DNA from 2 places in the Paenibacillus sp. JT22N15 genome. Region 2 is predicted to be linked to the other one. Evidence: riboswitches for the same ligand, from Rfam matches in the RefSeq annotation. Region 2 holds a riboswitch; the other holds the start of a gene.
What was found. A riboswitch is a leader RNA that binds a small molecule or an ion and turns the genes downstream of it on or off. The one in region 2 is predicted to bind ZMP and ZTP.
Positions count from the first base shown of each region.

Region 1 (3,410 bases), on a different contig from region 2:
AACCAGCAGCTTAATTAACACAAGAAACCACAATATATGGATAACTCTAGGTTTAAGGTGCTTTTGGAACAGCTTCCGAATCAAGAGTAATATTAATAGAATTACCGTCGATGCGGCTGACGCAGTGAACAGAAGAGAAAAGACCGTTTCCAGATACTTCATAGCTTCTTCTTGTTCTCCAAAATTTGTTGAAGTTCCTCAATATCTTTATCCGATAGTGTCTCTTCTTCGAGAAATTTCGCGCACATTATCCCTACTGCTCCTTTATAAACTCTATTCAGAAATGAACGATTCTCGGCCTTTAAGTATTCATCATGCGAAACCAGCGGATAGTAGAGGTAGTTCCGGCCGGACTTTTCGAATCGAATCGCTTTTTTCTTGTGAAGCCTATTCAGGAAGGTCTTAATCGTCTGATCCGACCAATGCATTTGTTGGGTTAGTTTGAAAATAATCTCACTGGCGGACAAAGGCTCCTTTTGCCAGAGTAGCTTCATCACTTCGCTTTCGGCCTCGGTAATGTGTGGGGACTCGTGCATCGTATTCACCCTTCTTGATTTTATTCGTTTACACTTGTAAACGATATTTAAAGTTTACAAGTGTAAACGAAACGTGTCAAGCTTAAATCGTGATCCCCGTATATTTTCTTTCGTCAGAAAAATAAGGGAAATATGTGAGCGGAGCTTGCATTTAGCGCCTATTTGAAGGACAATGGCTTCATTGTTCTGGAAGCGATTGCATTAAAGCAAGAGACTGAGCTGGTTAAAGCAGCAATGTTTTTTGAAGTGCAGCAGCTAAGGAGCTATTTTCAGACGTGGTCGGTTTCTGATAAGCATTTTGGTCTCATACATTATGATTCCGATGAGGAGATGTTGCCTGGCTGCCAAGGCTTTAACAGCGTGTACAGCTACGCTCGTGTAAGGAGGGCGATAGCGGAAACGTGGGACAATGAGTCGGAGTGGATGGTGCAGCTGCGTAGCAGATTGGAGCAGTCGCTTAAGGAAGCGGAAGCTTCCTTCGGGAAAGAAATTAAATAGAGGGAGCTGGGAGCATGAACATTTTAATTACAGGTGCAGGGCGAGGACTTGGCTACGAGTTGACGAGTGAGGCGCTGGAGCGCGGACATGCGGTTGTGGCGGGAGTTCGATCACCTAATGAGACTAATGAAAAGCTATCGGCACTTACTGAGAAGTATGGTGAGCGGCTGTCGATTGTGGAGCTGGATGTCACGAATGAGGAAGGCATTGCAGCGCTCGCTTCACAATTGAAGGAGCAGAACGTGAGCCTTGGAGCAATCATTAATAATGCAGCGATTCTCAATTCTCGAAATACACACATCGAACAGCTGGATTTTAAGGAAGTTGCGCTGACGATGGATATTAATGTATATGGGCCTATGCGTGTCGTGAAGCATTTGCTGCCTTTATTAACGGAGAAGGACGCTGCCATTTTTAATATTTCTTCTGAAGCGGGCAGCATCACGCATGCTTATCCAGGCGATTATCCTTATGCGATATCCAAAACAGCGCTCAATATGTTCACGCAGCAGCTTCATGTATATTTGCAAAAGCGGGGCATTCAGGTGCTCAGTATTCATCCTGGCTGGATGCGGACGGATATGGGCGGTGGAGAAGCGCCGCTGGATGCGAGCCACAGCGCTCGCGGCATTATTGGGCTATTGGAGCAGCGCCGCACGCCGGACAGCCGCTTTATGTTCGTTGATCATGAAGGTAATGCAATGCCGATTTAAAAAGTCGGAATTAGTTGTTGACAAATAACGGCTTTCCGCTATACTAGCATTAATTATTTGGTATGCGTAACTGGCGAAAACGCAGAGCACTGCGGTGGAGCGCATATGTCATAGCAGCCGTTCGCCTGGGCAAAGTATTTGGTCAAATGACCAAATACTTTTCTATTTTAAGGAGAGGTCGAATTGAAGCAGACGAGAAATGTAGCGGTGTTAGTTTATGAGAGAGTGGATACACTTGATTTTGCTGGTCCGTTTGATATATTCGCCATCTCGAGCGGCAAGGATAGGGATTTTAACGTATACACGGTTGGAGAGACGAAGGAAGCTTTGCATACGCTTAGCGGAATTGCGATTACACCAGCGCATAGCTTCGACGATTGTCCTATGCCTGATATATTAATCGTTCCTGGTGGCATGGGATCGCGTACGGAGATTCATAATGAGAAGCTTACGAGCTGGATTCGCCAAACGGCACAGCATGCTGAACTTATTTTATCTGTATGTACAGGTGCGCTGCTGCTGGCCAAAGCGAATTTGCTGGATGGACTCCAGATTACAACGAATCGCCGGGCACTTGATCTGCTGCGTGAGCTTGCGCCTTCCAGTGTGACGATTGTTGAGAACGTGCGCTATGTGGATAACGGAAAAATCGTCATGTCCGCAGGAGTGACGGCTGGCATGGATGCTGCACTTTATGTCGTGGCAAGGCTGCACGGTCAGGAGCGGGCTGAGCAAACAGCAGCTACTATTGAATATGATTGGCATGAAGAGAAAGTACAAAACAGCCTCCACTTGGCAGTGTCTGCATCGAAAGCCGAGCTTGAAATTAAACGCGCCGCATCTGATGATCTGGAAGCGATGCTTCGTTTATACAAGGAAGCAGCCCGCTGGATATATGAGGCGAAAGGCTTGCGCCAGTGGAGCGAGGATTCTTTTACAATGGAATATTTAGAGAAATTCATTAGGGAAAAAGAAGTGTTCGTCGCTTACTTGCGGGGCGAGCTTGCGGGCTGTTTTTCGGTCGAGTGGGGCTACGAGCCGATCTGGGGAGAGCATTTTCATACGGATGCCGGTTATGTGCATCGGCTGGCTGTATCTCGCAGTTTCAAAGGGCAAGGTCTTGGCGGTCAAGTGCTTGCGTGGTCGGAAGCATATATTCGCGGGCGTGGAAAAACCTGGATGCGCCTTGATTGCATGGCGGAAAATCCGTCGCTTAACGCTTTTTATGTTAGCCAAGGCTTGAGCTTATGCGGCAGATACGATGCAGAGGGCTGGAGCGCAAATTTATATGAGAAAAAGCTGTAACCGCCTATGAAGGGGAACTGCTATAGCATCCACCGGAGGGTGAGTTGTTATAGGTCCACAAAAAGGAAGCGCTGGACTTGCCAATACAAGACTGGTTCAAGCAGCGCTTCCCCTTATTTTTTAATTCCGCTGTAAGAAATTTCTTTTTACCAAGCACGAAGGTTTTATGCATTCCCTGATGGCTGCTTTGCCTCGGTTAAGTAATATAGAAAGGCAAGTACCGGCAGAGCGATACCGATCAGGGAAGCTAAAGCCCATCCCCCATAAGCATAGGCCCATCCTCCCAAAAAAGACCCCACGGCTCCGCCGATGAAGAAAATAGCCATGAATAGGCCATTAAGGCGTCCGCGCATCTCAC
Region 1 covers NZ_JBXENV010000013.1:149,227-152,636, forward strand. Annotated here, with positions in the region: gene AC50X8_RS24145 (M56 family metallopeptidase) at 1-162, opposite strand, end outside; gene AC50X8_RS24150 (BlaI/MecI/CopY family transcriptional regulator) at 159-536, opposite strand; gene AC50X8_RS24155 (hypothetical protein) at 699-1,034, shown strand; gene AC50X8_RS24160 (SDR family oxidoreductase) at 1,049-1,747, shown strand; ZMP/ZTP riboswitch at 1,804-1,885, shown strand; gene AC50X8_RS24165 (GNAT family N-acetyltransferase) at 1,931-3,052, shown strand; gene AC50X8_RS24170 (MFS transporter) at 3,217-3,410, opposite strand, start outside.
Region 1: it holds a riboswitch for ZMP and ZTP, as region 2 does, so the genes downstream of both, AC50X8_RS24165 (GNAT family N-acetyltransferase) here and rpiB (ribose 5-phosphate isomerase B) in region 2, are expected to answer to the same signal.

Region 2 (3,410 bases):
GTTCGGTTTTTTTGGCAGCTTGATGTCGATTATGGGACTGCTGCTTGGAAGAAGAGTCAGCCATAAGCTAGGCGGCTACGGCGAAGCATGCGGCGGTGCGGTGCTGCTGGTGTTCGGTATAATGTTTATTTTCTGAAAATATAAGAATTTATAAGTTTACATGTATAAATAGGCTTATATTTCATCGCGAAACGGAAGCTTTGCCATCAAAGGATGGCATCAGCCGTTTACGCTTGATACACATAGAAAGGGGCATGCGGCGTGAAGCACATTTTGTTCATTTGTACGGGAAATACTTGTCGTTCTCCGATGGCGGAGGCGATGCTCAAAAATATGGCGGGCCAGCAGGGTGTAGCAGTAGAAGTGCGTTCGGCAGGCATCTCGACCATTGACGGTTTGGCCGTTTCCGGCCATGCGACAGAGGTGCTGCGCGGTTATGGCATTGAACATCAGAGCTCTTCGTGCGCGCTGACAGCAGAAGCGGTAAAATGGGCTGACCTCGTACTGACGATGACCGCCAGCCACAAAAGAGGACTGCTCCAATGGTTCCCAGAAGCCGTTGATAAAGCGCACACGCTCAAAGAGTATGTCAATCAAGATACGGGCGTACTGGCAGACATTAAGGAACTGGAGCGGCTGTATACGGAGCTGCACATGAAGCAGACGCTGGGACAGCAGCTGACGGATGGCGAACGCAATCGTCTGCTGGAGTTGGAGCGCCGTATACCAAGCTTTGATATTATAGACCCGTTTGGCGGAACACTCGGTAATTACAAAAGCTGCGCCGAGGAAATTCGTAGCTGCTTGCAGCAGCTGCTCTTGCGGTTAAAGCAGGAATAAGCGAATGGTTGTGGCAGCGCAAATGTAAAAGCGCGAATTTAGGCGCGGAACCGATTGATTTTTCACAAAAATTCGGCTATGATGAGTACAGATATACGGTTTCCGATGTGACTGGCGACGGAAGTGGGTAACCACGGTGGAGCATCGGAACATACGGCCGGTCGCCTGGGCAAAGAGCAGCATGCTGAAGAGCATGTCATGCTCTTTTTTCGTCTTTTAGGACAAATTTAGGTATAATAAAAGCGCCGAATTGCGGAAGCGGAGTTCATGTGCCGAGCGCCGCAAGTATCATTGCAAGTGCAGCATCGTCATACTGTGGAGGAGGTTTATACGTGAAAATTGCCATTGGCGCCGATCATGCCGGCTACCGGCTGAAGGACGAAATTGTACCATTTCTGCTATCGCTTGGTCACGAAATTGAAGATTTCGGTTGCGACTGCAATCAATCGGTCGATTACCCGGATTATGCACTGCCTGTAGCAGAAAAGGTGGCAAACGGGGAAGTGGATCGCGGTATTCTCATTTGTGGAACAGGCATTGGCATGTCGATTGCCGCTAATAAGGTTAAAGGCATCCGCTGCGCGCTGGTGCACGATTTATTTTCCGCCAAAGCGACGCGCGAGCATAATGATACGAATGTGATTGCACTGGGCGAGCGGGTCATTGGACCGGGGGTTGCACAGGAAATTCTTCGTATTTGGCTGGACACGCCATTCTCCGGCGGCGAGCGTCATGCGGGACGCATTCATAAAGTAGGCCAAATCGAGCAAAAATATAACGCTTAAGCTAAATCAACAAGTAAGAAGGCTTTGTTCCATGCTTGCATGGATACGGTTAGTTAGACAAGGAGGCCGCCTGCTATGGAAGCAAACGAGGAAACGATAGCGATAACAAGCGCAGTAGAGACGGTCGTTCGCGAGCTTGCGGCAGCGGGCAGCCTGCGGGCTGGACAGCTTCTCGTCATCGGCACGAGTACGAGCGAGGTGCTGGGCCATCGCATCGGGACGTCAGGCACGCTGGAAGCTGCTGCGGAAATTTTCGCTGGAGTGGAGGCTGTGCGCCGCGATATTGGTTTTTATCCGGTGTATCAATGCTGCGAGCATTTGAACCGCGCGCTCGTTATCGAGCGTGCAGCGGCTGAACGTTACGGACTAGAGCAGGTTGCGGCGATTCCCGTTCCGAAGGCGGGCGGCTCTATGGCGGCTTATGCGTATCGGCATATCAGCGATGCCTGTCTCGTTGAGACGGTAGCCGCGCATGCTGGAATAGATATCGGCGATACTTTCATCGGTATGCATTTGCGCAGAGTGGCGGTTCCGGTGCGGCCTTCGATTCGCAGCATTGGCGAGGCGCATGTCACGATGGCGGTTACGCGGCCAAAGCTTATTGGCGGTGTACGAGCGGTGTATGAGCTGGACGGTGTGGCAGCCAGCCGTGATGCTGTTGTCTTGTCTCCGGAGCAATCAGCTGGGACATGCGATTAATCGCAAGCATTCTATAAAGATTTTATTATTGGCGGATGGAGCATGTAACCCGTAGAACAAATATCTGACGAGTCTATCATGCTTAATCCTTATCTATATAACAAGCACACACAACTAAGGAGGCATTTATAATGGAAAATCTACGTAAACAAGATCCGGAAGTTTTGAAAGCAATGGGACTGGAATTGCAGCGTCAACGCGATAACATCGAGCTAATCGCATCGGAAAATATCGTAAGCGAAGCTGTGCTTGAAGCATTGGGTTCTGCTTTGACGAACAAATATGCAGAAGGCTACCCAGGCAAACGTTTCTACGGCGGCTGTGAGCATGTCGACATCGTGGAAGATATCGCACGCGATCGTGCAAAAGAACTGTTTGGCGCAGACCATGCCAACGTACAACCGCATTCCGGCGCACAAGCGAACATGGCTGTTTATTTGGCGGCGCTTAAGCCTGGCGACACGGTACTGGGCATGAATTTGGCTCATGGCGGCCACTTGACGCACGGCAGCCCGGTTAACGCTTCCGGCTTGCTTTACAATTTTGTAGCTTACGGCGTAAATGAAGATTCCTTCACGATTGATTATGAAGAAGTTCGCAAAGCGGCCTTCAAGCACCGCCCTCGCATGATCGTAGCTGGTGCATCTGCGTACCCGCGCATTATTGATTTCGAAAAAATGGCTAAAATCGCCAACGATGTAGGCGCCCTATTTTTCGTAGATATGGCTCATATTGCAGGTCTTGTAGCTGCTGGTCTTCACCCGAGCCCAGTGCCTCATGCGCATTTCGTTACAACGACAACGCACAAAACGCTTCGCGGTCCTCGCGGCGGCTTGATTCTTTGCCGTAAAGAGTGGGCAGCTGCGATCGACAAAGCGGTATTCCCAGGCACACAAGGCGGTCCTTTGATGCACGTTATTGCTGCTAAAGCAGTGGCACTGGGCGAAGCTTTGCAGCCATCGTTCAAGACGTATGCGCAAAATGTTGTGAAAAATGCGGCGGTTCTTTCCGATACACTCGTTGCAGCAGGCATTAACATCGTATCCGGCGGCACAGACAACCACCTGATGCTGATCGACACGCGTT
Region 2 covers NZ_JBXENV010000015.1:192,712-196,121, reverse strand. Annotated here, with positions in the region: gene AC50X8_RS26115 (manganese efflux pump MntP) at 1-136, shown strand, start outside; gene AC50X8_RS26110 (low molecular weight protein arginine phosphatase) at 262-840, shown strand; ZMP/ZTP riboswitch at 938-1,018, shown strand; gene rpiB (ribose 5-phosphate isomerase B) at 1,173-1,625, shown strand; gene AC50X8_RS26100 (TIGR01440 family protein) at 1,701-2,324, shown strand; gene glyA (serine hydroxymethyltransferase) at 2,456-3,410, shown strand, end outside.